4 regions of the Streptomyces sp. NPDC090108 genome follow, and region 1 is predicted to be linked to each of the others. Evidence: riboswitches for the same ligand, from Rfam matches in the RefSeq annotation. Region 1 holds a riboswitch; each other region holds the start of a gene.
The links. A riboswitch is a leader RNA that binds a small molecule or an ion and turns the genes downstream of it on or off. The one in region 1 is predicted to bind thiamine pyrophosphate.
Positions count from the first base shown of each region.

Region 2: linked by a shared signal. The riboswitch ahead of thiC (phosphomethylpyrimidine synthase ThiC) and the one ahead of thiO (glycine oxidase ThiO) in region 1 are both predicted to bind thiamine pyrophosphate.
Region 3: linked by a shared signal. The riboswitch ahead of thiM (hydroxyethylthiazole kinase) and the one ahead of thiO (glycine oxidase ThiO) in region 1 are both predicted to bind thiamine pyrophosphate.
Region 4: linked by a shared signal. The riboswitch ahead of ACIPRD_RS00480 (thiamine ABC transporter substrate binding subunit) and the one ahead of thiO (glycine oxidase ThiO) in region 1 are both predicted to bind thiamine pyrophosphate.

Region 1 is NZ_JBIVDQ010000005.1:514,482-521,857, forward strand. Features, by position in the region: gene ACIPRD_RS20535 (sulfite oxidase-like oxidoreductase) at 1-151, shown strand, start outside; gene ACIPRD_RS20540 (deoxyribonuclease IV) at 302-1,216, opposite strand; gene pknB (Stk1 family PASTA domain-containing Ser/Thr kinase) at 1,319-3,244, opposite strand; gene ACIPRD_RS20550 (thiazole synthase) at 3,413-4,189, opposite strand; gene thiS (sulfur carrier protein ThiS) at 4,222-4,422, opposite strand; gene thiO (glycine oxidase ThiO) at 4,419-5,645, opposite strand; TPP riboswitch at 5,643-5,755, opposite strand; gene ACIPRD_RS20565 (NAD(P)/FAD-dependent oxidoreductase) at 6,090-7,322, shown strand.
Region 2 is NZ_JBIVDQ010000009.1:174,968-182,343, forward strand. Features, by position in the region: gene ACIPRD_RS28970 (metallophosphoesterase) at 764-1,843, shown strand; gene ACIPRD_RS28975 (hypothetical protein) at 2,025-2,885, shown strand; gene thiC (phosphomethylpyrimidine synthase ThiC) at 2,961-4,757, opposite strand; TPP riboswitch at 4,750-4,923, opposite strand; gene ACIPRD_RS28985 (YibE/F family protein) at 4,995-6,488, shown strand; gene ACIPRD_RS28990 (SsgA family sporulation/cell division regulator) at 6,629-7,066, opposite strand; gene ACIPRD_RS28995 (IclR family transcriptional regulator) at 7,164-7,376, opposite strand, start outside.
Region 3 is NZ_JBIVDQ010000003.1:887,440-894,815, reverse strand. Features, by position in the region: gene ACIPRD_RS14165 (phosphatase PAP2 family protein) at 1-123, opposite strand, end outside; gene ACIPRD_RS14160 (hypothetical protein) at 253-567, opposite strand; gene ACIPRD_RS14155 (PP2C family protein-serine/threonine phosphatase) at 818-1,999, shown strand; gene thiE (thiamine phosphate synthase) at 2,112-2,807, opposite strand; gene thiM (hydroxyethylthiazole kinase) at 2,804-3,628, opposite strand; TPP riboswitch at 3,620-3,714, opposite strand; gene ACIPRD_RS14140 (cytosine permease) at 3,881-5,269, shown strand; gene ACIPRD_RS14135 (transposase) at 5,507-6,268, opposite strand; gene ACIPRD_RS14130 (hypothetical protein) at 6,307-6,987, opposite strand; gene ACIPRD_RS14125 (hypothetical protein) at 7,114-7,376, opposite strand, start outside.
Region 4 is NZ_JBIVDQ010000001.1:116,146-123,521, reverse strand. Features, by position in the region: gene ACIPRD_RS00495 (DUF6578 domain-containing protein) at 1-69, shown strand, start outside; gene ACIPRD_RS00490 (hypothetical protein) at 217-615, shown strand; gene rlmN (23S rRNA (adenine(2503)-C(2))-methyltransferase RlmN) at 989-2,095, shown strand; TPP riboswitch at 2,214-2,320, shown strand; gene ACIPRD_RS00480 (thiamine ABC transporter substrate binding subunit) at 2,401-3,492, shown strand; gene ACIPRD_RS00475 (ABC transporter permease) at 3,540-5,141, shown strand; gene ACIPRD_RS00470 (ABC transporter ATP-binding protein) at 5,141-6,193, shown strand; gene ACIPRD_RS00465 (maleylpyruvate isomerase family mycothiol-dependent enzyme) at 6,212-7,006, shown strand; gene ACIPRD_RS00460 (LAETG motif-containing sortase-dependent surface protein) at 7,190-7,376, opposite strand, start outside.

The DNA.
Region 1 (7,376 bases):
CAAGTGGGTGCGCGGCGTGGAGTACATGACCGCCGACCGCCGGGGCTTCTGGGAGGAGCGCGGGTACCACAACATCGGCGACCCCTGGAAGGAACAGCGCTACTCCTACCAGGAGGTCCCCGGGGACGGCCCCGGGCTTCCCGGGCTCTGACGCCCCGCAGCCGCCCGGCCTGCGGCCGCCCCGCCCCGCGGCCGGCCGCCCGGCGGGGGACCGGCCGGGCGAGCCCGGACCCGGCCGCCGAGCGGACTCGGGCGTCGAGTGAACTCGGGCGTCGAGTGGGCTCGGCCGTCGAGCCGGGGCTCAGCCGTCGCGGAGCTTCTTCAGCCGCTCCACGTCCGCCGCGTGCCCTTCCGGGCCGCCCGGGGTCTCGATGACCAGCGGGACGCCCGCGGTCGCCGGATGGGTCATCAGGGCGCGGAAGGGGTCCTCGCCGATGTGCCCGGCGCCGATGTTCTCGTGCCGGTCCTTGTGGGCGCCCGCCACGTCCTTGGAGTCGTTGGCGTGGATCAGCTTCAGCCGGCCCTCGCCGACCGTGTCCACCAGCAGGTCCAGGGTCCGGTGCATGCCGTCCGGGCCGGTCAGGTCGTGGCCGGCGGCGAAGATGTGGCAGGTGTCCAGGCAGACGCCCAGCTTCGGGTGGGCGTCCAGCGCCTCGAAGTACGGGCCGAAGTCCCAGGTGCGCGAGCACAGCGAGGCGCCCTGCCCGGCGGTCGACTCCAGCAGCAGGAACGGGTCGTCGTCGTGGGTCAGCTCGTCCAGCAGCGGCAGCATGTGCTCGCGCACCTGCCGCAGCGCCACCTCGCGCGCCCGGCCGCCGGTCGCGCTGCCGGTGTGCACGACCACGCCGAGCGCGCCGATCTCCCGCCCCCGCCGCAGCGAGTGCCGCAGGGACTCCACCGACTTCTCCACGGTCGCCTCGGTGTGCGAGCCGAAATTGATCAGATAGGGCGCGTGCACATAGGCCGGCAGCGCCTCCTCGGCGCACGCCTGGCGGAACGCCTCGTCCTGCCGCGGGTTCCCGGCCGGGGTGGCCCACCCGCGCGGGTTGGCGACGAAGACCTGCACGGTCTCCGCCTTCAGCTCACGGGCGTACGACAGCCCCACCGTGTGCAGTCCGCCCGCCACCGGCACATGGCCGCCGACGGGGTTGCGGGAACGGCCCGCCGCGGCGGAGGGGGCGGGGAGAACGGGGGAGGGGGACTGCGCGCTGGTCACCTGTTCAGGGTGTCATGCCTGATGGGCCGCCCGGACCGCGTGCCCGGTGACCCCGGTCACCGGGCACGCGCTCCGGGAGCCGAGGTCACCGGGGCGCGCGCGTCACCGGATGGTCAGGGTGATCGTCGACCCCTTGGGCGCCCGGTCGCCGCCGCGCACCGACTGCTTCTTCACGGTGTCGCCGAACAGGCCGAGCAGCCCGCGGTCCTCCTCGACCTGGAAGCCCGCCCGCTCCAGCCGCTGCTTGGCGTCGTCCACGTTCGACCCGGTCACATCGGGCACCTCGATCGTCTCCGGGCCCTTGGACAGCGTCAGCGTGACGGTGTCGCCCTCGGCGGCACGGCTGCCCTCGTCCGGGGTCTGCCGCGCGACCTGCCCCTTGTCGTACTCGGAAGTGACCCGCTCGGCGGCGACCTTCACCTTCAGCCCGGCGTCCGTCAGGTCCTCCCGGGCCGTCGCCAGGTCCTCGTCGGTGACGTCCGGCACGTCGACCGGGCTGCCCTTGCTGACGACCAGCGAGATCGCCGAGCCCGCGTGCCGGTCGGTGCCCGCCGGCGGGGTCGAGACGATCACCGCGCCCCGGGGGACGTCGTCGCTGAACTCGCGCGTGATCATGCCCTGCTCCAGGCCGGCCGCCTTCAGGCGGGCGCGCGCCTTGTCCAGTGCCACGCCCCGCAGCCCGGGCACGCGGACCGTCTGCGGGCCGAGCGACACGGTCAGCCGCACCGAGTCGTGGTCCCGGATCCGGGCGCCGGACGCGGGGTCGGAGCCGATGACCGTGCCCCGCGCGACGGTGTCGCTGTACGCGCGCTCGACGCCCTTGACCTCGAGGCCGGCCGCCTTCAGCCGCTGCTCGGCCTGCGCCTCGGTCCGCGACAGCAGCGGCGGGACCCGGGTGAACTGCCCGGCGTTGATGTACCAGACCCCGGCGCCCAGACAGAGGACCGCCAGCACGGCGGCCACCAGCGTCAGCACCGGCCGCCGGCTCCGCCGGCCCGGCCCGGGCGGGGGCACCGGCGGAGCCTGGAGCCTGCTGGTGCGCTGCACACCGTCGCCGTCGCCGTCCGCGCCGGCCGGCAGCCGCCGGGGCACGGTCAGCGAGCGCGGGATCACGCTCGTACGGTCCTCGGCGTTGTCGTGCCCGGCGGTCAGCGCCCGCGGCGGCAGCGCGTCCAGCTGCGCGTCGCTCAGCGCGGCGCGGGCCTCCAGGACGTGGCCGAGCAGCGCCGCCGCGTCCGCGGGCCGGACGTCCGGCGTGCGCGCGGTGGCGGAGGCCACCAGTTCGTCCAGCCCGTACGGCAGCCCCGGCACCAGCGCCGAGGGCGGCGGCACGTCCTCGTGCAGGTGCTGGTAGAGCACCTGGGCGGGGGAGTCCCCGGAGTGCGGTCTGGCGCCGGTCAGCATCTCGTACAGCACGACACCGCACGCGTACACGTCGACGCGCGGGTCGGCGGTGCCCCGCTCGATCTGCTCGGGCGCCAGGTACGACACCGTGCCGAGGACGGCACCGGTGGTGCTGGTCACGGTGTCCACGGAACGCACCAGGCCGAAGTCGGCGACCTTGACCCGGCCGTCGTCCCCTATCAGCACGTTCTCGGGCTTCATGTCCCGGTGCACGAACCCGGCCCGGTGCGCGGCGCCCAGCGCGGCCAGCACCGGTTCGAGGATGTCCAGCGCGGCCCGCGGCTGGAGCGCGCCGCGCTCGCGCAGCACGTCCCGCAGGGTGCACCCGGCGACGTACTCCATCGCCAGGTACACGTACGACCGGTCGGTGCCCTGGTCGAAGACCTGCACCACGTTGGGGTGGGCCAGCCGGGCGACCGACCTGGCCTCCCGGATGAACCGCTCCACGAACGCCCCGTCCGCGGCCAGCGCCGGGTGCATCACCTTGAGCGCGAGCACGCGGTCCAGGCGCATGTCCAGCGCCCGGTAGACCGTGGCCATCCCGCCGACGGCGATCCGCGCCTCGACGCGATAGCGGCCGTCGAGCGTCTGCCCGACGAGGGGGTCCTGAAGGGTCGTATCCACGCAGCGAGTCTACGAGGGGCCGCCGGACGTGCCGCGCCCCGAGCGGTCCGCCGGGCGTAATGCAGCAGAGCTGTGACTGTGCCGGGGCGGCCCGCCGGTACCCGTACCGGCCCCGTCCTCCGGGCGTACGGCGCCCTGTCCGGCCCCGGCCGGGCGGACCGGGCGCTGTCAGGGGGCGTCCTGGAAAGCGGGGCGTTCGGGGTCCAGGCGGGCGAGGCCCTCGGCGGGCGAGGAGGCCTCGGCGAAGTGCCGGCGGGGGATCCGGCCCGCCAGCCGGGCCAGCCGCCCCGCCCGCACCGCGTGCCGCATCGCCGCGGCCATCGCCTCCGGGTGCTGCGCCCGCGTCACCGCCGAGGCGAGCATCACACCCGCGCACCCCAGTTCCATCGCCAGCGCCACGTCCGACGCCGTGCCGGCCCCCGCGTCCAGGATCACCGGCACGCGCGCCTGCTCCACGATCAGCTGGAAGTTGTGCGGGTTGCGGATGCCGAGCCCGGAGCCGATCGGCGAGCCCAGCGGCATCACCGCCGCGCAGCCCACGTCCTCCAGCCGCCGGGCGAGCACCGGGTCGTCGCTGGTGTACGGCAGCACGGTGAAACCGTCGTCGACCAGCGTCTCCGCCGCGTCCAGCAGCTCCACGGGATCGGGCAGCAGCGTCCGCTCGTCGGCGACGACCTCCAGCTTGACCAGGTCGGTGCCGAGCGCCTCCCGGGCCAGCCGGGCGGTCAGCACGGCCTCCCCGGCGGTGAAACAGCCGGCCGTGTTCGGCAGCACGGCGATCCCCAGCCGCTCCAGCACCGACAGCACCGAGCCGTGCGCGGAGGGGTCCACCCGCCGCATCGCCACGGTGGTCAGCGCGGTGCCCGAGGCGACCAGCGCCTTCTCCAGCACGTCCAGGCTGGGCGCGCCGCCGGTGCCCATGATCAGCCGGGAGCCGAGCGGCATCCCGCCGAGGACGAAGTCGTCGCCGTCCACGCTCAGCCTCCCTGGACCGCGGTGAGGATCTCGACCCGGTCGCCCTCGGCGAGGGCCGTCGCGGCCCACCGCGTGCGCGGGACGACGGTCTCGTTGACGGCCGCCGCCACCCCGGAGGGCGCGGCGGTCAGCTCCCGTACGACGCTGTCGAGAGCGGTGCCCGGGGCGAGCTCCCGGCGCTGTCCGTTGACGGAGATGTTCACGCGGGCTGCTCCGTCCGTGCGGTGCCGGTGGTGCCGGTGGTGCCGGTGGTGTCCGTGGTGCCTGTGGTGGCCGTCATGGGCGGTGCGGCTCCGAAACGCCGAGGGGTGAAGGGGAGGGCCTCCTCCGGAAGGCGGCCGTGGACCAGCAGATGCGCCATGGCGTCCCCGGTGACCGGGGTGAGCAGCACACCGTTGCGGTGGTGCCCGGTCGCCAGCAGCAGGCCGTCCAGACCGGACGGCCCGAGCAGCGGCGCGTTGTCGGGGGAACCGGGACGCAGCCCGGCCCCGGTCTCGGTCAGCGGCAGCTCGGTGATGCCCGGGACCAGCTCGTGGGCGTCGCGCAGCAGCTCGTACACGCCGCCCGCGGTCACCGTCGTGTCCCAGCCCAGCTCCTCGCTGGTCGCCCCGACGACCAGCTCGCCGTTCTCCCGGGGCACCAGATAGACGTGGCTGCCGCGCACCACGGCCCGCACGGTACGGCTCAGGAACGGGGCGTACCGGGGCGGCACGGTCAGCCGCAGCACCTGCCCCTTCACCGGCCGCACCGGAGGCCGTACCGCGTCCGGCACGCCCGCCAGCCGGCCGCTCATGCCGCCGCCAGCGAGCACCACCCGGCCCGCGCCCAGCGCCGTGCCGTCGGCGGTGGTGACCCCGGCGGCCCGGTCCCCCGCGACGTCCAGGCGCGCGGCCCACGTCCGGTGGAACTCCACCCCGGTCCGCTCGCACGCGGTGACCAGGGCCGACGCCAGTCTGCGCGGGTCGATCTGGTGGTCGCCGTCGGCCCGCAGCCCGCCGCGCACCCCCGGCGCAAGCATCGGCTCCAGGCGGCGGCAGTCCCGCCCGGACAGCCACTCCGACTCCAGTCCGCAGCGCCGCTGGAGCGCGTGCAGCTCGCGCAGCTGGGCACGGTCGTCGGCGTCCAGCGCGACCGCGAGGGTGCCGCAGCGGCGGTAGCCGAGGTCCTGGCCGGTCAGCTCGGTCAGCTCGGCCGCGAAGTCCGGGTAGCGGCGGGCCGACTCCACGCCGAGGGCGAGCAGCTTCTCCTCGCCGTAGTGCAGTTCGGTGACGGCGGCCAGCATCCCCGCGGCGACCCGCGCGGCCCCGCCGCCGGGCGCGGGGTCCACCACGGCCGTGGCGAGCCCCTCCCGCGCGGCGCGCCAGGCGGTGACCAGGCCGATGATCCCGCCTCCGACGACGAGGACGTCCGGTGTACGTGACGGCATGGGCGTCCAGCCCCTCCCTTCGCCGGCATGACCCGGATCAGGTTCGTACGGTCGGAGGCCGTCCAGCCTCCCTCTCAGCCCGGTGCGTCCGGGCTCCCGCGAGTGCGTGTACGGCGGTCAGCCTAGGGCCTGTCCGGCGGTTCATGGCGCAGACGCGGGGTCTGGCACGCCCATCTGCGGCGTTGTCGTCGGTTGTCGACGCGCCGCGTCGACGCCCTCCTCCGCCTTGCACCTGGACGCACCAGACCCCGCTCACCCTCGTCGGCCCGCGCCGCCGCTCTCCTGCACCACGATCCGCCGGACAGGCCCTAGCCCGCGCCGCCCCGCCCCGTGCGGCGACCCGGGTCAGTCACCGGCGAGTCACCGGCGCGTCCCCGGCCGGGCGGCCACGGGACCCGGAGCGCGCCGATGGCTGACGGGACGTCAGGTGACTATGGTGACCGGGTGAGCGAGCAGACAGTGCGAGAAGGCACCCCGAAGGAACGGCGCGTGGTCGTCGTCGGCGCGGGCATGGCCGGGGTGCAGACCGCGGTCGCCCTGCGGGAACAGGGATTCACCGGAACGGTGACCGTCATCGGGGCCGAACCCCATCAGCCGTACGACAGGCCGCCGCTCTCCAAGGCGGTGCTGCTCGGCACCTCCGAGGGCTCCGCCTTCGAGGTCGACTTCGACTCCCTCGGCATCGACCTGCGCCTCGGCTGCGAGGCACTGGCCGTGCGCCCGGCCGACCACGAGGTGGACACCGCGTCCGGCCCCCTGCCGTACGACGTCCTGGTCCTCGCCACCGGCGCCGAACCGCTCCTGCTGCCCGGCACCGAGGGCGTTCCCGGCGTGCATCTGCTGCGCACCCTGGACGACGCCGAACGGCTGCGGCCCGTCCTCGCCCGGCGGCACGACATCGTGGTGGTCGGCGCCGGATGGATCGGCGCCGAGTTCGCCACGGCCGCCCGCGAGGCCGGGTGCGCGGTGACCGTCGTCGAGGCCGCGGACCGGCCGCTGCCGGGCGCGCTGCCCGCCGAGGTCGCCGCGCCGATGGCCGCCTGGTACGCCGACAGCGGCACCGAGCTGCGCACCCACGCGCGCGTGGAGCGGGTCGAGCCGGGCGCGGTGGTGCTCACCGACGGCTCCCGGCTGCCCGCCGACGCCGTCGTCGTCGGGATCGGCGCCCGCCCCGCCACCGGCTGGCTGGCCGGGTCCGGGATCGAGCTCGGCCCGGACGGCGCGGTCCTGGCCGACGCCCACCTGCGCACCTCCGCCGAGGACGTGTACGCGGTCGGCGACTGCGCCTCCTTCCCCTCGGCCCGCTACGGCACCCGGCTGCTGATCCACCACTGGGACAACGCCCTCCAGGGCCCGCGCACGGTGGCCGCGCACATCCTGGGCGAGGAGACGCCGGTCTACGACCCGGTGCCCTACTTCTGGTCCGAGCAGTTCGGCCGGTTCGTCCAGTACGCGGGCCACCACGGCCCGGACGACCGCGCGGTGTGGCGCGGCGACCCCGCGGGCCCCTCCTGGTCGGTGTGCTGGCTGCGCGGGGACCGGCTGGTCGCCCTGCTGGCCGTGGGCCGGCCGCGCGATCTGGCCCAGGGACGACGGCTGATCGAGTCGGCCAGGCCGATGGACCCCAGCGCCCTGGCCGACCCGGCCCGCCCCCTGAAAGAGGCCACGGCCGGCTGATGAAAGAGGCCACGGCCGGCTGACCGGCGCCTCCCCCGGGAACGCGGCAGGGGC
Region 2 (7,376 bases), on a different contig from region 1:
GCGCAGGGGCTTCGCGCTGGAGCGGCCGGGCCCGGGGACAGCGTGCGCGCGGGCGTGATGGCGGGCAGGACGGCAGGGCGCCTGCCGGTCGACCGCCCGCCGCCCCGCCCCCGTCCTGGCCGCATCGGACGACGAGCTCGCCGCGACTGCGCGGTCCGGTCGCGCTCACGGCCGTGGAGGCCGCCGCCTCGGTCACCCACCTCCGTCCCCACCGTGCCCTGCCCCGGGACGGCGAGCGCGCCTCGGCCGCGCGGTCCCGCTCCGATCACGGCCGTGGCGGCGGTGCGCGCGGCGCGAGGCGGCCGGATGCCCGCGCCTGGGGGTGCCGACGGCCCGGCGGAGGTGGTTCCCGACCCCGTCGACGCGTCTCCCTGCCGGCACGGGCCAGCCGCGGCCGCGCGTACGGGGCAACGGCGATCCGCCCCTCACCGGCCGCGTACGCCGGATACGGGCGCCGGATACGGGCGCAGGGGAAGGACCGGAGCGCGGACGCCCCTCCCGTCACCCCTGACACACCTGTGCCTGAGGTCCGGCGGACCGGGCGACCGCCCCGGCGGCTGCCCCCGGGGACCGCGGACAGCAGGTCGAACCCCTGCCCAAACGGGGCGAAAGCCGCGGTGAACAGGAGTCTTGCGCCGATTCACCACCCCTGGGTCATCACACGGAGCGACGCACATTCCTATGATGGGCCCACGACACCGCGGGCCGCTGCGACCAGGCAGTCCGAAGCGGTGCAGATGCGGCGCGATGGTGGAGGGGTCTGATGACTCAGGGGGCCGGTCAGGGACCCGCGGTGGAGCGGACGGCGACGCTGCGCGACTTCCGCGTACCCGCGTACGTCCACGAGGCTGGTCCGTACGCGCACGTCCCCCACCCCGGAGACGCCCGTCCGCCAGCCGACGAGGGCTACCCCGAGGGCTACACCCCGACGGAACGCGACCTGCCCGTCATCCAGCGCGGCGACACGCTCCGGATGCCGACGGTCGAGCCGGACCTCGCCGTCGCCCCGCAGCCCGGCACCGGCCACGGCCCGCTGTACGTCGTCGGAGACGTCCACGGCTACCTCGACGAGTTGCTGGCCGCCCTGCAGGAGCAGGGTCTGATCGACGAGGCGGGCCAGTGGTGCGCGGGCACCGCCCGGCTCTGGTTCCTCGGCGACTTCACCGACCGCGGCCCGGACGGCATCGGCGTCATCGACCTGGTGATGCGGCTGTCCGCCGAGGCGGCCGCCGCCGGCGGCTACTGCAAGGCCCTCATGGGCAACCACGAGCTGCTGCTCCTCGGCGCCAAGCGGTTCGGCGACACCCCCGTCAACTCCGGCGCGGGCACCGCCACCTTCCAGGCGGCGTGGCTGCTCAACGGCGGCCAGAAGACCGACATGGACCGCCTCCAGGACCACCACCTGCAGTGGATGGCCCGGCTCGACGCCGTCGAGCAGGTCGACGGCTATCTGCTCGTGCACTCCGACACCACCGTCTACCTCGACTACGGCGACTCGATCGAGGCCGTCAACGACACCGTCCGCGAGACGCTGACCCGCAACGACGCGGACGAGGTGTGGGACCTGTTCCGCAAGTTCACCAAGCGCTTCTCCTTCCGGGACGAGGGCGGCGCGGACGCGGCCCGCTCCCTCCTCGATACGTACGGGGGCACCCGTGTCGTTCACGGCCACAGCCCCATCCCCTATCTGCTCGGCCAGGTCGGCTCCGAGGAGGGCGAGGACAGCGGCGGCCCCAACGTCGAAGGCCCGCATGTCTACGCCGAAGGCCTGGCCATCGCCATGGACGGCGGCGTGACCATGGCCGGAAAGCTGCTGGTGCAGCAACTCCCCCTGGACGACTGAACGTTCACGGGGCATAACCGGCCTGGCCGGGGGTGCTCCGGTCGGCCCGCAATTTCCGCCAACCCCCTGTCACCGTGTGCCGTCACGGCTCTACCATCGGCTTATCCGTAGCAGGCTCCCCTCCGTTTCTGCCCGACGGCTCGTCCGCGTGCGAGCCCCAAGCCCTACGGAGCATCGGGGGATGCACATGAACAGCGTTCCGCAGCACCTGCTGAGCGAGGACCGCCAGGAATTCGAGCGGGCCCTCGATGAGGCGCTGCGCTCCGCACCACACCGGCCGGAACTCGCCGCTGTAGGACAACGGCTGAACTCCGAACAACTGCGCACCATGGCACTCAACGCCATCGCCCTCATCACGGCGGCCGCGGCGAGCGAGTACCAGCACTACGTGAAGGTCCGCCAGGATCTGCGCGAACCGGCGTCCACCACCCCGGCGCCCGCCGCCTCCGGTTCCGCGGAGACGGGTACGAGCGCCCTGGGACTCGCCACCACGCTCGGCGAGACCGCCGAGTCCACCGGAGCCGGCGCGGTGGCCGTGGTCGCCGTCCTGGCCCCCGTCCTCGCCGGCACCGCCGCCGTGATCTTCCTGCTGGTGGGCTACATCCTCAGGGTGCTCGCCCCCGGCAAGACCTTCGCCCGGACCATGCTCACCGCCGGCTGGGTCTTCGGCGCCGTGGCCGCGGCCTCGATCCTCGTCGCCGCCGTGGGACTGCTGATCACCGCCCTGCGCAACAGCGCGACCGCGGAAGCCACCAGCCATGAGGAGGCGAGCCAGGTGGTGGCCGGTGCCCGGGAGGCCTGGCGGGACGCCCTGCTGGAACGCGGCATAGTGCCGTTCCTGGAGGAGGCCCTCGCCCAGCCGGGTACGGCCGCCCTGCACCGCACCGCACCGCCGGCCCCGACCGGCAGGATGCCGCGCCTGGGCTACGACCGCCCCGGCTTCACCAGCCCGGACGACGGCGGCGTTTCCGGCCGTCCGAGCTTCACCAGCCCGGACTACACCAGCCCCGACTTCGGCGGCCCGGAGAACCGGCCGGAATAGCCCCGGCTCGCGCCCCCGGCGGGGCGCGAGCCGGACGCCCGTCACACGGTCAGTACGACGTCCGGTGAGCGGTGATCACTCGGCGATCGGCAGATAGACCCGGTTGCCCGAGGCCGCGAACTCCTGCGACTTCCGGGCCATGCCCTCCTCGATCTCGGCCTTGCCGCTTCCGTGTTCGCGCCGGATGTCCTGCGAGATCCGCATGCTGCAGAACTTCGGACCGCACATGGAGCAGAAATGCGCCGTCTTGGCCGGCTCGGCCGGAAGCGTCTCGTCGTGGAACTCCCGTGCCGTGTCCGGGTCCAGGGCGAGATGGAACTGGTCCTCCCACCGGAACTCGAAGCGGGCGTCGGACAGTGCGTCGTCCCACTCCTGCGCACCGGGGTGCCCCTTGGCGAGGTCGGCGGCGTGCGCGGCGATCTTGTAGGTGATGACGCCCGTCTTGACGTCATCGCGGTCGGGCAGACCCAGGTGCTCCTTGGGCGTGACGTAGCAGAGCATCGCCGTGCCCCACCAGGCGATCATCGCTGCGCCGATACCCGAGGTGATGTGGTCGTACGCCGGCGCGATGTCCGTGGTCAGCGGGCCGAGCGTATAGAACGGAGCTTCATCGCAGATCTCCTGCTGAAGGTCGATGTTCTTTTTGATCTTGTGCATCGGGACGTGACCGGGGCCCTCGATCATCGTCTGTACATGGAAACGCTTGGCGATCCGGTTGAGTTCCCCGAGCGTGCGCAACTCCGCGAACTGCGCCTCGTCGTTGGCGTCCGCGATCGAACCGGGCCGCAGACCGTCGCCGAGCGAGTAGGTGACGTCGTAGGCGGCGAGGATCTCGCAGAGTTCCTCGAAGTTCTCGTACAGAAACGATTCCTTGTGGTGCGCGAGGCACCACGCGGCCATGATCGAGCCGCCCCGCGAGACGATGCCGGTCTTCCGGTCGGCGGTGAGCGGGACGAACGGCAGCCGCACGCCGGCATGGACCGTCATGTAGTCCACGCCTTGCTCGGCCTGCTCGACGACGGTGTCCTTGTAGATCTCCCAGGTCAGCTCCTCGGCCCTGCCCTCGACCTTCTCCAGTGCCTGATAGAGCGGCACCGTGCCGATGGGCACCGGGGAGTTGCGCAGCACCCACTCCCGGGTGGTGTGGATGTTGCGGCCGGTGGATAGGTCCATGACCGTGTCCGCCCCCCAGCGGGTCGCCCAGGTCATCTTCTCGACCTCCTCCTCGATGGAGGAAGTGACCGCGGAGTTGCCGATGTTGGCGTTGACCTTCACCAGGAACCGCTTGCCGATGATCATCGGCTCGATCTCCGGATGATTGACGTTGGCCGGCAGTACCGCCCGGCCGGCCGCGATCTCCTCACGGACCACCTCGGCGGACACGTTCTCCCGCAGGGCCACGAACTCCATCTCCGGAGTGATCTCCCCCCGGAGCGCGTACGCGAGCTGCGTCACCGCCTTGCCGTCACGGCCCCGGCGGGGACGGCGCGGACGGCCCGGGAAGACCGCGTCCAGGTTGCGCAGACCCCCTCGGGGTGACGTGTGCCTGATCCCGTCGTCCTCGGGCCGGACGGGGCGCCCCGGATATTCCTCGGTGTCGCCGCGGGTGGTGATCCAGTTCTCCCGCAGCCGCGGCAGGCCCCTGCGGACATCGGTGTCCTGGGCGGGATCGGTGTACGGGCCCGACGTGTCGTACAGCGTGACCGACTTCCCGTTGGTGAGGTGCACCTGACGGACCGGCACACGCAGATCGGGGCGCGAGCCCTCGACATACGACTTGTGCCAGCCGATGGACGTTCCGGCCTCCCGCTGCGACGACTCGTCGGTCGCGCTCCGTGCGGAGGCAGGCGTGCGTGCGTCCTTGTTGGTCATCCGACCTACTCCCTACGCCGGCATTACCCGGTAACAGGTTCAGCGGTCGGCGCAGCGGCTTCCGTTCGCCGATGTTCCCGGTGGAATCGCGTTCCACGTGAAACATCGCGTGTACGGAGGTCAGCGCCCTCTCAGCCCGGTGCTCCGAGCTCCCGCGTGTGCAAAGTTGTCTCCACGCTAGCGTCCTGTGTGGTGCGAAGAACAGTGGACCTCCCCCGTTCTTGCAATGATCTGGCCGTGACCACGACGCATCAGCCCCCCTTCCCTCCGCCCGGGCCACCCCGCCGGCAGGGCGCCGGTCACGGTGCCCGCCAAGGCGCCGACGGCGGGCACGGAGCGGGTCCGGGCCCCGGCTCGGCCCCCGGAGACGGACGCGGGCACGGGGACGGACACGGGGACGGCGGTCACGGGTCCGGCGGCGGTCACGGCCACGCGCACAGCCACAGCCACGGGCCCGCCGCGCCCGTCTCCAAGCACCTGCGCAAGGTCATCGCGGCGATCCTGGTGCCGTTCAGCGCCGCCGTCATGGTGGGGCTCGTGGTGCTGTGGCCCGGGGGAGCACCACCGCACCAGCGCAGCGGCGTCGGCTTCGACCGCCAGAGCCGGCAGGCCACGGTGACCCAGGTCGTCGAGGTGGACTGCGCCTCGGTCAACGCCTCGGGAGGCGCCCGGTCCGGCTCCCTCTCCGATGGTGGCAGTGGCGGTCCAGCCGGTGAGAAGGCGAAGGGCAGTTGCAAGCGGGCGACGGTCCGGGTCGACACCGGCGGCGACAAGGGGCGTACGTTCACCGAGATCGTGCAGCCGGACCAGTCGCGGCAGTTGCACCAGGGCGAGAAGGTCGTGGTCGCCTATGAACCCTCCGCGCCGAAGGACCTGCAGTATTCGGTCACCGACGTGAACCGGCAGTTCCCCATGGCGCTGCTCGCCGGGATCTTCGCGCTGGCCGTCGTGGTGGTGGGCCGGCTGCGCGGCGTCATGGCCCTGGTCTCGCTGGCGGTCAGCTTCCTGGTGCTGACCCTCTTCATCCTGCCCGCGATTCTCCAGGGATCGAATCCGCTGCTGGTGGCCGTGGTCGGGTCGAGCGCGATCATGCTCATCGCGCTCTACATGTGCCATGGCCTGTCGGCCCGTACGTCGGTCGCGGTGCTCGGTACCCTCGCCTCGCTGCTGCTGATCGGCGTCCTCGGTTCGCAGTTCATCGGCTGGGCGGCGCTCACGGGCAACACGGACGACAACACCGGTCTGATCCACGGTCTCTATCCGTCCATCGACATGAGCGGCCTGCTGCTGGCCGGCGTCATCATCGGTTCGCTCGGCGTCCTGGACGACGTGACGGTGACGCAGACCTCGGCGGTGTGGGAGCTGCACGAGGCCAATCCGGCGATGGGCTGGCGCGGACTGTACCGGGCGGGCATCCGGATCGGCCGCGACCACATCGCGTCCGTGGTCAACACCCTCGTCCTCGCCTACGCCGGTGCCGCGCTGCCGCTGCTGCTGCTGTTCTCCATCGCGCACAGCGGTGTGGGGGACGTGGCCAACAGCGAGCTGGTGGCGGAGGAGATCGTGCGCACCCTGGTGGGGTCGATCGGCCTGGTCGCCTCGGTGCCCGTCACCACCGCTCTCGCCGCCCTCGTGGTGTCGGCCGACCGGACCGGCAAGGACGGCGGAGCTCCGGCCGACCCCCGGACGGTTCCCGAGCGGGCCGGCAGGGGACGGCGCCGGAAGCGGTGAGCGGGGCCGGAAGCTCCGGGCGGGCCTGATTCGCGGGCGGGGCCGGTCGGTCCGGCAGCCCATGCAGAAGCGTTTCTGCATGGGCCCGCAAGGTTCACCGGGAGCGGCGTAGCGTTTCGGCTGCTCGGTGCCGGAACGCTTCAGCCCGCGCTCTGTTCCTCGGCCAGAATGCGGTCCAGGGCCTCGTCGAGGTAGGCATCGAAATCGGCCAGCGCACCCTCCTGGCCGAGCGGCACGAGCTTGTCCGTCCGGTCGAGGAAGGCCACCAGCGGAGGCGCCGACGAGCGGAACAGGGCCTGGTCACTGCCCACCTGAAGCCTGATCAGCACCTCGCCCAGCACCTCGGAGTCGGCGGGTGCGATGTGCACGTCACCCTCGCCGCACGGCCTGCCCACTCCGTCGATCATCAATTCCCGGCCGAACGCCCAGGTCACCGGGGCATCACCGGGCAGATGGAACGTGAGCCGCACCGCATAGGGATCTCTGGCCTCGTAGCGCAACTCCACCGGAATGCGGAAGGAAAGCTCCTCCGAGACGAGGAAGCTCATCATCACTTCTGCCTGTACGGACTCGCGCATCGCCTACCCCGTCATATGACATGGACTGGCCGGGATCGATCCCTGACCGTGCTCAAATCTTGCTGAACGTACACAGCAGATCACAAGGAGTGAGTTTTCAGATACTGATAGAGAGTGTCAGGGCTCCGAGATGGCGCGCGACCTCACCCTGCAGACGCTGTGTCACCGGCATCAGCCGGTCGGCCTGGTGGGCGGGGACCGAGACGGCCAGTGTGGCAGCCATGGTGCCCACGGTGATGGGAATCGCGGCACAAACCGCCCCCAGGGCGTATTCCTGACGCTCCACCACCGGCTCCATGCGTCCGGTCCG
Region 3 (7,376 bases), on a different contig from region 1:
GCCGGCTCCCGGCCAGTGCCGCTCGGCGGCGAAATCGAACACCCGGGCGTCGAGCGCGAGGAGCCTGCGGACGGCGTCGCGGCTGGCGGCGGGGGCGGCGGTGAGGTCGACATCTGGGCTCATGTGGTCCGGTTACCCTGAAGCCGCCGATTGTTGTGCTCTTCGTAGGCCGATGGCCTGACCTGCGCGGACGCCGTCCTCATGCCGGTCCCGCGCCCGCGACGGGGTCCGCCGCCCCACCGGCCCGGCGGTTCACGGCCGCACGCTGATCTCGCCGATGCCCGAGCCGAGGATGGAGCAGTGGGCGGTGGACTGGTTGACACCGCCGGGCGGCACCGTGACGTGGTCGCCGTCGACGTCGGGCGACCAGCCGCACACCAGGTGCACCCAGAAGGTCTGGGTCTGCGACCCCCGGTTCTCGCACAGCGCGAACCCCGTGTAGTCGTCGTTGTTGTGCTTGCCGGTGCTGCAGGACAGGCCGGGCGGCGTGGCGGCGGCGGCCCGCGTCGGCGCGGCCAGTGCCTGGGTGCCGGGCAGGACCAGGCCGAGGAGGAGGGCGGCCGTCACGGTGACGGGCCGGGAGAAGCGGTTCCTGAGGTTCACCTTGCACTCCCTGTGCGTTGTCGCGTCGAGTCGCGTCCGCGGCGGCGATATGCCCCGCATACGCGTCCTACCTGCGCCGATCACCCTCAAAACAGGACCTGGTATCACTCTGCGTGACCGGCTTCCCGGGTCCGTTCTCCCGAAGGGGGCGTGTCGCGGCGCCGATGCCGGCGCCGGCTGTGAGAGAGAGTCGGTGATACCCAGGGAGGCTGTCGTGACGCGTGACCGGATCGGACTGGCCGAGGTGCTGGCGCAGGCGGAGGCGGCCGGGCCGGTGGATTCGCTCGACGCCGTGGCGCGCGGCCTGCGTGACCGGTTCGGCGCCCGGTACGTGTCGTTCCTGCTCCTCGACGTCGCGGGCCGGCGGGTGGTGCGGATCAGCGAGGAGGCGCCCGCGGACCAGGGACCTGCCGCCGGGCAGACACCGCTCGGCGGAAGCCTCTACGACGAGGTCCTGCGCGTGGGCGGACCGCTGCGGACGCCCGACGCCGGCGGCGGCGAGCGGGTGCTCGTCCCCGTCACCCACCGGGGCGACACCATCGGCCTGCTCGAACTCGTCCTCCCCCGTGCGACCGAGGACGTGCTGGAGCGGATCGTGGAGACCGCGCACGCGCTGGGGTACGTCATCGTCGCCGACCGCCGCTTCACCGACCGCTACCTGTGGAGCGGGCGGACCAGCCCGCTGACCCTGGCCGCCGAGATCCAGCACCAGCTCCTGCCGTCCGCCGCGTCCCACGAGGCGGACGAGTTCGCGCTCGCCGCGGCCCTGGTGCCCGCCGAGAGCGTCGCCGGCGACACCTACGACTTCTGCGTCGATCCCCGCGTCCTGCACCTGTCCGTCACGGACGCGATGGGCCACGACGTCGCCGCGTCCCTCATGGCCACCCTTCTGGTCAACGCCTCACGCGGCGCCCGCCGCGAAGGGACCGACCTGGCCGAGCAGGCCCGCAGGACCCATCAGGCCCTCCTCGACCACGGCCACGGCACCCACGCCACCGGACAGCTGCTGCGCATCGCCCTCGACGGCCGCAGCGCACAGGTCGTCAACGCGGGCCATCCGTGGCCGCTGCGCCTGCGCGACGGCACGGTCGCCGAGGTGGGCCTCGCCGTCGATCTGCCCTTCGGCGTCCCGGTGCCCGGTCCCTACCGGGTGCAGCACCTCGATCTGCGCCCCGGCGACCGTCTCGTCCTGCACACCGACGGGATGCGGGAGCGCGGGGCGGCGGCCGTCGACCTGCCCGGCCTGGTCCGCGACACCGCCGCCGACCATCCGCGGGAGGTCGTGCGCACCCTGACCGCCGCGGTCACCGAAGCCTGCGAGGGACGCCTCGCGGACGACGCCACCGTGCTGTGCCTGGACTGGTACGGCCCCGGCGCCGGGAGCGCCCGCGTGTGACCGCACGCCCGCGGTGTCCGGGTGCGGCTCCGCGGCCCGCCCTTCCGGGACCGGGAGCGCCCGCTCCCGGTGCCATGCGGGTGCGCCCGGGGGACTGCCGGCCCGTTCGTCGTCATCGGATCCGCGTGCCCGCGGCCCACGCGTCCGCGTAGGACCGTGCGGCGGCGCGCGGGTCCGGGGCGGCGCAGATGCCGGAGACGATCGCGCCGCCCGCCGCACCGGCCGCCCGCAGCGACGTCATGTCGGCCACCACGACCCCGCCGATCGCCACGGCCGGCAGACGCGTGGCGCGGACGAGCGCGGCGAACCCCTCGTGTCCGAGCGCGGGCGGCGCGTCGGACTTGGTGCGGGTCGCGTGCAGGGCCCCGATGCCGACGTAGTCCACCCCGGCCGGGTCCTCGGCGGCGGCCCGCAGTTCGGCGGGGGTGGCGGCGCTCAGACCGAGCACGGCGTCCGGCCCGGTCAGCGCGCGCACGGCGCCGGGCGGCAGGTCGGACTGTCCGACATGGACGCCGGTGACGCGGGCGCCCGCCGCACGGGCCGCGAGGAAGACGTCCACCCGGTCGTTCACGAACAGCGCGACCCGCTCCGGCAGCACCGCGGAGATCCGCAGCACCGTGTCGAGGAAGGCACGGGCGGAGGTGTCCTTCTCCCGCACCTGGACGGCCGTGACGCCGCCGGCCACCGCAGCGGCCACCGTCTCCACCACGTCACGGCCTTGGGCGGCGCACTGGGCGGTGTCGGTGACCAGGTAGACGGAGCAGTCGGGGAAATCCGTGCCGGGCCCGTCCGGGCCGGCCGGGATCACGCCCACGAGACCGCGGCCCGGGCGGTGAGCGTGGCCTCGTCCAGTCCGGCCAGCGCGTCCAGGAAGCCGACGGCGAAGCTGCCGGGGCCCGTGGCGCGGGCCGCGGCCACCTCCGCGGCGACCGTGTAGACGGTGACGGCCGCGGCGGTGGCGGCGAGCCGGTCGCCGTCCGCGGGGACGAGCGAGACGAACGCGGCCATGACCGCGCCCAGGGCGCAGCCGCCGCCGGTCACCCGGGTCAGCAGGGCGTCGCCGTTGGCGACCCGCACGGTCCGCACGCCGTCGGTGAGCAGGTCGACGGGGCCCGACACGGCCACGACACCGCCCGTGGACCGGGCCAGGGCGGCCGCGGCGGGCGCGGCGGCCTCGACGTCGTCGGTGGTGTCCACACCGCGGCCGCCGGATCCGTCGCCGGCCACCGCGATGATCTCCGAGGCGTTGCCGCGCACCACGGCCGGCGCGAACGCCAGCAGCTCCCGGGCGAGGGCGGTGCGCACCGGCAGGGAGCCGACGGCCACCGGGTCGAGGACCCAGGGCGTGCCGCAGCCGGCCGCGGATCCGGCGGCCTCCGCCATCGCGGCGCGCTGCTCGGCGTGCGGGGTGCCGAGGTTGACCAGCACACCGGAGGCCACCTTCGCGAACGGTCCCGCCTCCTGCGGGATGTCCACCATCGCCGGGGTCGCGCCGAGCGCGAGCAGCACGTTCGCGGTGAAGTTGGTGACCACGCCGTTGGTGAGGCACTGCACCAGCGGGGACGCGTCCCGCAGCCGCGCGAGCGCTCCGGCGCTGAGGACGGACAGGTCTTCGGCAGGGCGCGTCATGCGCGACATCCCTTCGCTGGTACGAGCCAGATCAGGTTCGACGGGTGTGATCTCAGCCCCCGGCGGGGGCACCCCGTGTCTCGTCGGACATGCTAACCCCCTGGTAGGACGGCGGCGGACGCGGACCGGCCCCGTGACCCGGTGACGCCGCCGGGTGTCCGTACGACGACAATGCCGTCTGCCGTGCGATGGCACTGTGGAACCTGCGGGCACCCGTCCCGCCGGTCCCGTCCCCGATCCCAGGAAGCGTTCATGACCATCGACCACGCCGTGTTCGAGGGGCGCATGCCCACGGGCTCCCGCGACCTGTCCGTCGAACGGCACGGCATCGGACCCGTGCCCGAGGGGAACCGGTACGGCCGGCCCGCGCGGCTGTTCACCGTCTGGTTCGCGCCGAACCTCACCATGACCGGGGTGTTCTCCGGCACGATCGGGATCGCGCTGGGACTCGGCTTCTGGCAGGCCTTCACCGCCATGGCCCTGGGCACCGTGCTCGGCGCGGTGCCGGCCGCCTATCTGGGAACCTGGGGAAGCCTCACCGGAGCCGGCCAACTCCCGCTGTCCCGGCTCGCGTTCGGGCGGGCTGTCGCCCTCCCCGGGGTGCTGCAGTGGCTGTCGTCCATCGCCTGGGACGCGCTGATCGGACTGTTCGGCGGGGACGCCCTCGCGCGGCTGCTGGGCTGGCCGTTCTGGCTGGGCGTGCTCGGTGTGCTGGCGCTCCAGGGCGTGGTCGGCGTCTTCGGCTACGAGGTCATCCACCGGCTGCAGAGCGTGATGACGTTCGTTCTGGGGGCGGCGTTCGTCGCGCTCGCCGTCGCGCTCCTGCGCGGAGTCGCGCTGCCGGTCTCCGGGACCGTGCACGGCGCCGACCGGACGGGGGCGTTCATCCTGACCAGCACCGTCGCGCTGAGCCTGTCGCTGTCGTGGGCGCCCTACGCCTCCGACTTCAGCCGCTACCTGCCCACCGGCGCCTCCCGTCCGCGGATGTTCTGGTACACGCTGCTGGGCCTCACCGCCGCCTACGTGGGGGTGGAGACGCTGGGCCTGTGGGCCGGACGGCTGCTGACCGACCAGACGGCCGCGGGCGTGCAGCGGCTCCTGGGCGGCGGGGCGGCCGGCGCGCTCGGCCTGCTGGCCGTCGTGGTCTCCTCGGTGTGCAGCAACGCGATGAACGACTACAGCGGCTCGCTCGCCCTCCAGACCGCAGGACTGCGCCTGCCCCGGCCGCTGGCCGCCGCCGCGGCGGCCGTGCTGGGCTTCGCTCTGGTGCTGTGGATGCACGCCGCCGACACCACGGCGCGCTTCCAGAACGTGCTGCTGTTCGTGGGCTACTGGATCCCCGGCTTCGTCGGTGTCGTCCTGGTCGACTGGTTCGTCCGGGCCCGCTCCCGCGGCGGCCGCCCGCTGGACCTGCGGGCCGAGCTGGAGCGCCCGCTGCCGTGGTGGCCCGCCGTGGCCGCCTTCGCGGCCGGCTTCGCCGCGGCCGTCCCGTTCATGAACACCACCCTGTACGTGGGCCCGGTCGCCGCCGCGCTGCACGGCGGCGACCTCGCGTACTACGCCGCGTTCGTGGCCTCGGTCGCGGTCTACCTCCCCCTGCGCCTGCTGCTGCCCCGGACCGGCGCCCCGGCCCGGGCCTGAACCGGTCTCCCGCCCCGCCGCACGCCGGAGACCGGACACCACGGGCTCACCGGCCTCCATGAGGGCCCACAGGGCGCCCCGGCACACCGCCGGGGCGCCCTCGCCGTCGACGGCCGGGACCGCGGTCCAGGGGGCGTCTCCCCGATCTTCGTGGGTCCGCGACGATCGAAGAGACACCCCCTAAGGGCTGTCCCGTAAATGATCTATGGCATGCCGACTGACCAGCAGTGCTGCCTCTCACCCTGTGAGGGTGAGGTTGTGGAGGCGGGCGATGCCGAGCATGGCGTGGTGGACGCCCTCGTCCTTGAGGCGGCAGTCGCGGAGGATCTTCCACGTCTTCATGCGTGCGAAGGCGTGCTCGACGCGGGCGCGGACCTTGCGGTGGGAGGCGTTGTGCTCCGCTTTCCAGGTCGGTAGTTCGGCCTGGTCGCGTTCCCGGTGGTGAGGGATGATCAGGCCGGTGCCGCGGTAGCCGCCGTCAGCGATCACGGTTGTCCTGCCGACGGCGGCCTTCGCCCCGGACAGTTCCCATGCCTTGCAGTCGTTGCGGTTACCGGGCAGGGGGCGGCCGACTGCGACGACGCGCCGGGTGTCGGCGTCGATGACGATCTGGTGGTTGGTGGAGTATCGGTAGTTCTTCGATCGCTCGGCGATGTTGTGGTCGCGGGTGGGGACCAAGGTGCCGTCCACGATCAGCACGGCATCCTTGCGGAACCGCTGGCGCTGGCGCAGTGCGAGGGCGGGCCCGAGGTGGTCGATGATGCGGTCGGCGGCCGACTTCGATATCCCGAACAGGAGGGCGAGCTGTCGCAGTGTCATGTTGGTCCGCCAGTACGCGATGACCAGTAGCACGCGGTCCTCCAGCGGGAGACCCCACGGCCGTCCCCTGCGTACCGGGACCGCGCCTTCCTTGCGCAGAGCGGTGATGAGCGTGCCGAACTGCTGCGGGCTCAGCCCGGTGAACGGGTTTATCCAGCGGGGCTCCGATGCCGTGATCACGGCGAGATCATCTCCCGGCCCCGAGGAGCCGTGCTGAGCTACGGGATGTCGGGGTACTGAGGGCGCTTCCGTTCGAGCTTGGCCAGGTCACTGAGATCGATGCCCGTGGCCTTGGCATACTGCCTGGACCAGTCGGCGACGGCCTGCCGGAACAGGTAGTCGGGGCGGCGAGCCACCGGCTCCTCGCCGCGGTTCCGCAACTTAGCGACAGCGGCCCGTTCCAGATCCTGATCACCGCACTGACGAGCCAGAAGGATGGCTTTCGCAAGTCGTGACGGCTCGTTGTTGGCCGGCGCGAACGACCAGACCCCGTCCCGGTGAACATGGGTGTCCGCCAGGAGCAGCAGTCCCAGGTCGTGGGAGTCGCGGACGAAGCGCAGGGACGGCGGCCCGTAGTAAGTGACGTTGGCGGAGACTGCGGAGGCGAGCGGAGCACTGCCCGCCGGCCAGGGATAGCAGGCAGCGGGAGGAATGTCAGTCGGACCTGCGTCGCCGGACGGCGACTGGTGGTCGATCCGGATGCCCACTCCGCCAAAGCCGTCCATCCGGTCACCGAGACCGCAGTGGTCCGTGTGCACCATCCAGCCGAAGAGCGACCGGTCGTAACGGTCCTTCCAGATCGAAAGCGTGGTGCACAGGCTTCCCCGGACGAACTCCAACTCGCCGCCATCGATGCTGGTAGGAGCCATCCCGAGCAGCTCAACAAACTGCTCGGCCATCCTTCGTATCGTCCACGGTCGCGTCACGAGGGCATGGTAGGTGCTACCCACGACGCGCTGACCGACCGGAGCACCAGCGCTCCTGGCAGCTCATCCGCAACTCGAAGATCGATTACGGGACAGCCCTTAGTCCGACCCGATGACGAACAGCCACAGCCCGTTCCGCCGGAAGACGGTGAACGTCTGCCGCTGCCCGGTCGCGCGGAAGCTGATCGTGCCGCCCCGGACGTCGTACGGGTCCTCGGGCGTCAGCTCGACGGCGACCGGTCCGGCCGCCCCCTTGCCGTAGGTGGCGACGGCCCGGCGCGCCGCCGCCTCCTCGGCGTCGCGGGCGAACCACTTCCGGTGCCAGGAGAGGTCCGACAGCCGGTCCGCGTCGCCGTCGCGCA
Region 4 (7,376 bases), on a different contig from region 1:
TGGGCGAAGAGCCGCCCGGACACCAGTTTCGTCGGCTACCTGGTGACCGCCCGGCGCGTGTCGAATTGACCTTGGTGGGGCAGCTTTTTGCGGTCGAACCACGGCGCCCTGCCTGACCTCTCGGCCGTCGTGGGGATAGGTGGTGGGGGTGCAGGTCGGATGCCGGGCGTACGCGAGTGCCTTGGCAACCCCCAGGCCGGCAGGAGGGCGAGATCTGTGCAGATAGCCGGAGTCGACTTGTACGTCAACAACCCGGTCATGGCTTTGGGGTCCCCGGACTGGATTCGCAACGATCTGGAGTTGGGTGGCGCTCCCGCTGCGTCCTCCGACACTCACGTCATTGTCCGTGTACAGGCACAGACGGTTCTGATCAAGGTGCGGTTGTTCCAAGACCATGGTCAGGGTGTCGCCGCCGATCCTTCGTTCACCACGGTCTTCGACGGATCGCTCTACTTGGCAGACCGGCGCTTCGTGATCGGTGACGTGCTTGGCGAGAGTCGATTCGTCAAGTACATCGGGGGACCGCAACGGTGGTCGGTGCGGGTGGCAGTCGACGATCCGAAGGGGTACGCGCGTGCTGCCGACGTGGTTCTTCGAGTGGAGGAGCAGAGGTGACTTCCCCGTCAAGACTGCGTGCGACGGCTGACACCAGCAGCTGACACCGAAAAGCACGGACAGTCCCGTTGACCGAGTGATCAGGTGCTGACTTCCAGGCGATGACCGTTACGCGGACTGCGGTGACAATCCTCGCAGGAGGCAAGCGTGAGACCGGAGGCCGGCCCAGTTCTCCGCGGGCATCCCTCAGTAGTCGGAGGTGGCGCAAACGCGCAGGCGGTGAGGGGCGAACAGAACCCGCCGCAAGGCCGGCAGGAGGCGGAGGCCGGGCCGTCCGACGCCACTCGGTCACGGCCGGTGACGACTGCTGACGACAGTGGCATGGATCGGCAGCCGCAGGTCACCCATGTGGATCTGAGACACTGGTATCACCATGCCCAAGCCCGGAGAACTCACTTTCGTCGCCCCGCGCGGAGCCAAGAAGCCGCCGCGGCACCTTGCCGACCTCACGCCCGCCGAGCGCAAGGACGCGGTGGCCGAGATCGGCGAGAAGCCGTTCCGCGCCAAGCAGCTCTCGCAGCACTACTTCGCGCGGTACGCGCACGACCCCGAGCAGTGGACCGACATCCCGGCCGGCTCGCGGGACAAGCTTCGCGAGGCGCTGTTCCCGGAGCTGATGTCGGTCGTGCGGCACCTGTCGACCGACCAGGGGGACACCCGCAAGACCCTGTGGCGGCTGTTCGACGGCACGCTCGTCGAGTCCGTCCTGATGCGGTACCCGGACCGGGTCACCATGTGCATCAGCTCGCAGGCCGGATGCGGCATGAACTGCCCGTTCTGCGCAACCGGCCAGGCCGGACTGGACCGCAACCTGTCCACCGCGGAGATCGTCCACCAGATCGTGGACGGCATGCGGGCGCTGCGCGACGGGGACGTGCCCGGCGGCCCGGCGCGGCTGTCCAACATCGTCTTCATGGGCATGGGCGAGCCCCTCGCCAACTACAAGCGGGTCGTCGGTGCCATCCGCGCGCTGACCGACCCCGCGCCGGACGGCCTCGGCCTGTCGCAGCGCGGCATCACCGTGTCGACGGTCGGCCTCGTGCCCGCCATCCACCGGTTCGCCGACGAGGGCTTCAAGTGCCGTCTCGCGATCTCCCTGCACGCCCCCGACGACGAGCTGCGCGACACCCTCGTCCCCGTGAACACGCGGTGGAAGGTGCGCGAGGTGCTGGACGCCGGGTTCGACTACACGGAGCGGTCCGGCCGCCGGCTCTCCATCGAGTACGCGCTGATCAGGGACATCAACGACCAGGCCTGGCGTGGTGACCGGCTCGGCCGGCTGCTCCGCGGCAAGCCCGTGCACGTCAACCTCATCCCGCTCAACCCGACGCCGGGCTCCAAGTGGACCGCCTCGCGGCCCGAGGACGAGAAGGCGTTCGTGGAGGCCATCGCCTCCCATGGCGTTCCGGTGACCGTCCGGGACACCCGCGGCCAGGAGATCGACGGCGCCTGCGGCCAGCTCGCGGCCACCGAGCGGTAGGGCCCCGCCGCAGGGGGCTCACCGGCTCCCACCGGCCCAGCCCCACAGCGCCTGTGTGGTCCGCTCGCGCCTGGCTGTAACCTGGGCCGCGCGGACAACTTCATACAGAGACATCTTCATATTCCGACAGGGGAGCGCCACAGCGCTGAGAGTGCGGCATCGGGCCGCAGACCCTCTGAACCTCGCCCAGGTCATTCTGGGTAGGAAGTTCGGTCATCACTCGAGCTGTTGTGCCCTGCCCGGGTTCCCTCGCGGAGCCCGGGCAGGGCCGCGTCTCTTCCTGGCCACCCCCAGGAGGACAACCAGTGCACATCAAGACCCTCGCGGCCGCGGCGGCCGGGATCGGCCTGCTGGCCATGCCGGTGCTCACCGCGTGCGGAGCGAACGGCACCGCGGACACCGCCGGCTCCACGACCGTGACCCTGGTCAGCCACGACTCGTGGAGCGTGTCCAAGAACGTCGTCAAGGACTTCGAGAAGCGCTCCGGCTACAAGGTCCGCGTCCTGAAGGACGGCGACGCCGGACAGGCCGTGAACAAGGCGATCCTCACCAAGGGCCACCCGCAGGGCGACGTCTTCTTCGGCGTCGACAACACCCTGCTCTCCCGCGCCCTCGACAACGGCCTCTTCCAGCCGTACCGGGCCAAGGGCCTCGACACCGTCGACCCGGCCTTCCGGCTCGACGCGGGAAGGAACCGCGTCACGCCCGTCGACCACGGCGACATCTGCGTCAACTACGACAAGGCCTGGTTCGCCAAGCACCGGCTGACCCCGCCGCGGACCTTCGCCGACCTCGCCGAGCCCGCGTACCGCAACCTCCTGGTCACCGAGAACGCCGCCACCTCCTCGCCCGGCCTCGGCTTCCTGCTCGGCAGCGCCGCGCGGTACGGAGACAAGGGGGACAAGGGCTGGCAGGGCTACTGGAAGAAGCTGAAGGACAACGGCGTCAAGGTCGTCGACGGCTGGGAGCAGGCCTACTACCAGGAGTTCTCCGGCTCGTCCGAGGGGAGGAAGGCGGGCGGCGACCGTCCGCTCGTGGTGTCGTACGCCTCTTCGCCGCCCGCCGAGGTCATCTACGCCGGCAAGCGTCCGGCCACCGCGCCCACAGGGGTGGCCACCGGCACCTGCTTCCGGCAGACCGAGTTCGCCGGACTGCTGAGCGGCGCCCGTAACAGCAAGGGCGGCAAGGCGTTCATCGACTTCCTGCTGACCCGCGAGTTCCAGCAGGACATGCCGCTGAACATGTTCGTGTACCCCGTGGTGAAGGGCGCGAAGGTGCCGGCCGAGTTCACCGAGTACGGCCCGGCCGCCGAGCACCCCGAGACCATGGCCCCCGCCAGGATCGCCGCGGGCCGCGACCAGTGGGTCAGGGCATGGACGTCGCTCGTACTGAAGTGACCCCTCCCACGAGGGGTGCCCGCGGGAGCGCGGCGCGGCTCGGCCTGATGGCCCTGCCCGTCGCGTTCTTCGCGGTGTTCTTCGCCTGGCCGGTCGCCGCGATCGTGGCGACCGGGCTGAAGGCGGACGGTTCCTGGCACCTCGGGCGGATCGCGGACGTCGTCACGCAGCCGGACATCCGGCACGTGCTGTGGTTCACCACCTGGCAGGCCCTCGCGTCCACCGCGCTGACCCTGCTGCTCGCGCTGCCCGCCGCCTACGTCTTCGCGCGCCTCGACTTCCCCGGCAAGCAGGTCCTGCGGGCCGTGGTCACCGTCCCGTTCGTGCTGCCCACCGTCGTCGTCGGCACCGCCTTCCTGGCCCTGGTCGGGCACGGCGGGCTGCTGGACGAGCTGTGGGGCGTACGGCTGGACACCACGGTGTGGGCGATCCTGCTGGCCCACGTCTTCTTCAACCACGCCGTGGTCGTACGCACCGTCGGCGGCCTGTGGGCCCAGCTCGACCCCCGGCAGGAACAGGCCGCCCGGATGCTGGGCGCGTCCCCGCTGCGGGCCTGGCGGAAGATCACGCTGCCCGCTCTCGCCCCCGCCGTGGCCGCCGCCGCGCTGATGGTGTTCCTGTTCACCTTCACCTCCTTCGGCGTCGTCCAGATCCTCGGCGGCCCCGCCTTCTCCACCCTCGAAGTGGAGATCTACCGCGAGACCTCCGAGGTCTTCGACCTGGCCACGGCCGCCGTCCTCACCCTCGTGCAGTTCGCCGCGGTCGGCGCGATCCTCGTCGTGCACGCCTGGACGGTACGGCGGCGGGAGAGCGCCCTGCGCCTGGTGGACGCCTCCGTCACCGCCCGCCGGCCGCGCGGCGCGGGGCAGTGGACCGTGCTCGCCGGGGTCCTCCTCACCATCGCCCTGCTGGTGGTGCTGCCCCTCGTGGTGCTCGTACGGCGCTCCCTCGACGCGCCCGGCCTCGGCTACTACCGGGCGCTGGCCACCTCCGGGGACGGGACCTTCCTGGTGGCGCCGCTGCACGCGGTGTGGACCTCGCTGGAGTACGCCGCCGCTGCCACCGCGATCGCCGTCCTGGTCGGCGGCCTCGCCGCCGCCGCGCTGGCCCGCCGGGACGCGGGGCGGCTGGTGCGCGGCTTCGACGCCCTGCTGATGCTGCCGCTCGGCGTCTCCGCCGTGACCGTCGGCTTCGGTTTCCTGATCGCCCTGGACGAGCCGCCCCTGGACCTGCGGGAGTCGTGGATCCTGGTCCCGCTCGCCCAGGCGCTGGTCGGCGCCCCCTTCGTCGTACGGACCATGCTGCCCGTGCTGCGCGCGGTGGACGGCCGGCTGCGGGAGGCGGCGGCCGTGCTCGGCGCCTCGCCCTGGCGGGTGTGGCGGGAGGTGGACCTGCCGATGGTGCGCAGGGCCCTGCTGGTCGCGGCCGGGTTCGCGTTCGCCGTCTCGCTCGGCGAGTTCGGCGCGACCGTGTTCATCGCCCGGCCCGACGACCCGACGCTCCCGGTCGCTGTCGCCCGGCTGCTGAGCAGGCCCGGAGACCTCAACTACGGCCAGGCCATGGCCCTTTCCACGATTCTGATGGTGGTGTGCGCGGCCGCGCTGCTCGTCCTGGAGCGGCTGCGCACCGACCGTACGGGGGAGTTCTGATGCCGTCGGACCCGACAGGGGACCAGTTGCTGAGCCTGCGCGGCGCGACCGTGCGCTTCGGCGGGCGGGCCGTGCTCGACGCGGTCGACCTGGACGTCGCCGAGCACGAGGTGGTGTGCGTGCTCGGGCCCAGCGGCAGCGGGAAGTCGACCCTGCTGCGGGCGGTGGCCGGTCTCCAGCCGCTGCACTCCGGGCGGGTGCTGCTCGACGGCCGCGACCAGGCCGGCACGCCCGCGCACCGGCGCGGCGTCGGCCTGATGTTCCAGGACCATCAGCTCTTCCCGCAGCGGGACGTCGGCGGCAACGTGGCCTTCGGGCCGCGCATGCACGGGGTGCCGAGGCGGGAACGGGAGGCGGCGGTCGAGGAGTTGCTGGAACTGGTCGGGCTGCCCGGGTCCGCCCGCCGCGCGGTCGCGGCCCTGTCCGGCGGCGAGCAGCAGCGGGTGGCCCTGGCGCGGGCGCTGGCCCCCCGGCCCCGGCTGCTCATGCTGGACGAACCGCTCGGCCAGCTGGACCGCTCCCTCAGGGAACGGCTCGTGGCCGAACTCCGGGACCTGTTCGGCCGGCTGGGCACGACCGTGCTCGCGGTGACCCACGACCAGGGCGAGGCCTTCGCGCTCGCCGACCGCGTGGTGGTCATGCGGGACGGGCGGATCGCCCAGTCCGGGACGCCGCTGGAGGTCTGGCAGCGCCCCGCCGACGAGTTCGTCGCCCGCTTCCTCGGCTTCGACAACGTGGTCGCGGCGCGCGTCACGGACGCGGCCGCTGACACCCCCTGGGGGAAGCTGCCCGTCCCCGGGGGCTCGCCCCGGGGCGACCGTCCCCTGCTGGTCAGGCCCGCCGGGGTGCGGCTCGTGGAGGCCGGCGAGGGCCTGCCCTGCACGGTGACCGCGCGCACCTTCAAGGGCACCCATGTCTCCGTGCGCCTGCGGCCGCGGGACGGCGGACCGCTCCTGGAGGCGGCCTGCCCGCTCAGGGACGCACCCGGCACCGGCACCGAGGCGCACGTCGCCTTCGACCCCGCGGAAATCGTCGTGCTCGGCGGATCATGACTTCTCTAGGGTGAGCCCATGAAGCCGCTCGCACATGATCGCTATTGCGACGAGATCGCTCATCGGGTGAACCGCCTGAGAGACGTGGTGACTTCGGGCGCCGACCTGTCGGCGACCGTGCCCACCTGCCCGGAGTGGTCGCTGGAACAGCTCCTACGGCACGTGGGCGCGGGGGTGTCCCGGGCGGACGCCCTGGTGCGCGCCCGCTCCCGGGAGAACATCCCGGCGTCCGAGGTGCCCGGGGCGGCGGGCCCGCGGGAGTGGGGTGACGCGCCGGCCCTGGACAAGTGGCTGGGGGAGGCGGGGGAGTCGTTCGTCGCCGCGCTGCGCGAGGCCGGCCCGGACGTCCCCGTGTGGACCTGGATGGGCCTGCGCACCACCGGTGTCTGGGCCCGCCGGATGACCCACGAGACGGTCGTGCACCACGCCGACGCCGCGCTCGCCGCGGGCCTGTCCTGCGAGATCGCGCCCGAGGTGGCCGCCGACGGGCTCGACGAGCTGCTGGAGCTGACCCTCCTGGTGCTGCCGCTCCGGGGCCGGGACGGGGCCCTGCGGGAGGGGTCGGCGCGCTCGGTGCATCTGCACGCCACCGACACCGGCGCGGCCCTGGACGCCGAGTGGCTCATGGAGTTCGGCGCGGGCGGCCTCGGCTGGCGGCGCGGTCACGAGAAGGCGGCCGTCGCGCTGCGCGGCCCGCTCACCGCGCTCCTGCTCGCCTCCTACCGGCGCCTGCCGCCGGACGCCCCCGGCCTGGAGGTGCTCGGCGACCGCGAGGTCCTGGACTTCTGGCTCCAGCGGGCCACCTTCGGCTGACGGTTCCGTGGGCGCCTTCGGCTGACGTGGCCGTCAGCGCCGTAGGGCGTGCGGCGCCGTAGGGCGTACGGCGCCGGCGTGCGGCGCCCAGGCCCGGCGGCGTGCGCACACGGCGGCGGCCCGCCCCCGTGGATTCGGGGACGGGCCGCTGAGCTGTACAGAAGGTGTGCGCAGAGCCTGGCGTCAGCCGGCGCTCTTCGCGCCACGGCGGCGCATGCCGAAGAACACGGCGCCACCACCGATGACGACCAGCGCACCGGCGACACCGGCGATCATGCCGGTGTTGGAGTTCGCACCGGTCTCGGCGAGGTTGGAGTCACCGACCTCGGGAGACGGGGCGTTGCTCTCCTGCGCCGCCGGGGCGGCGCTG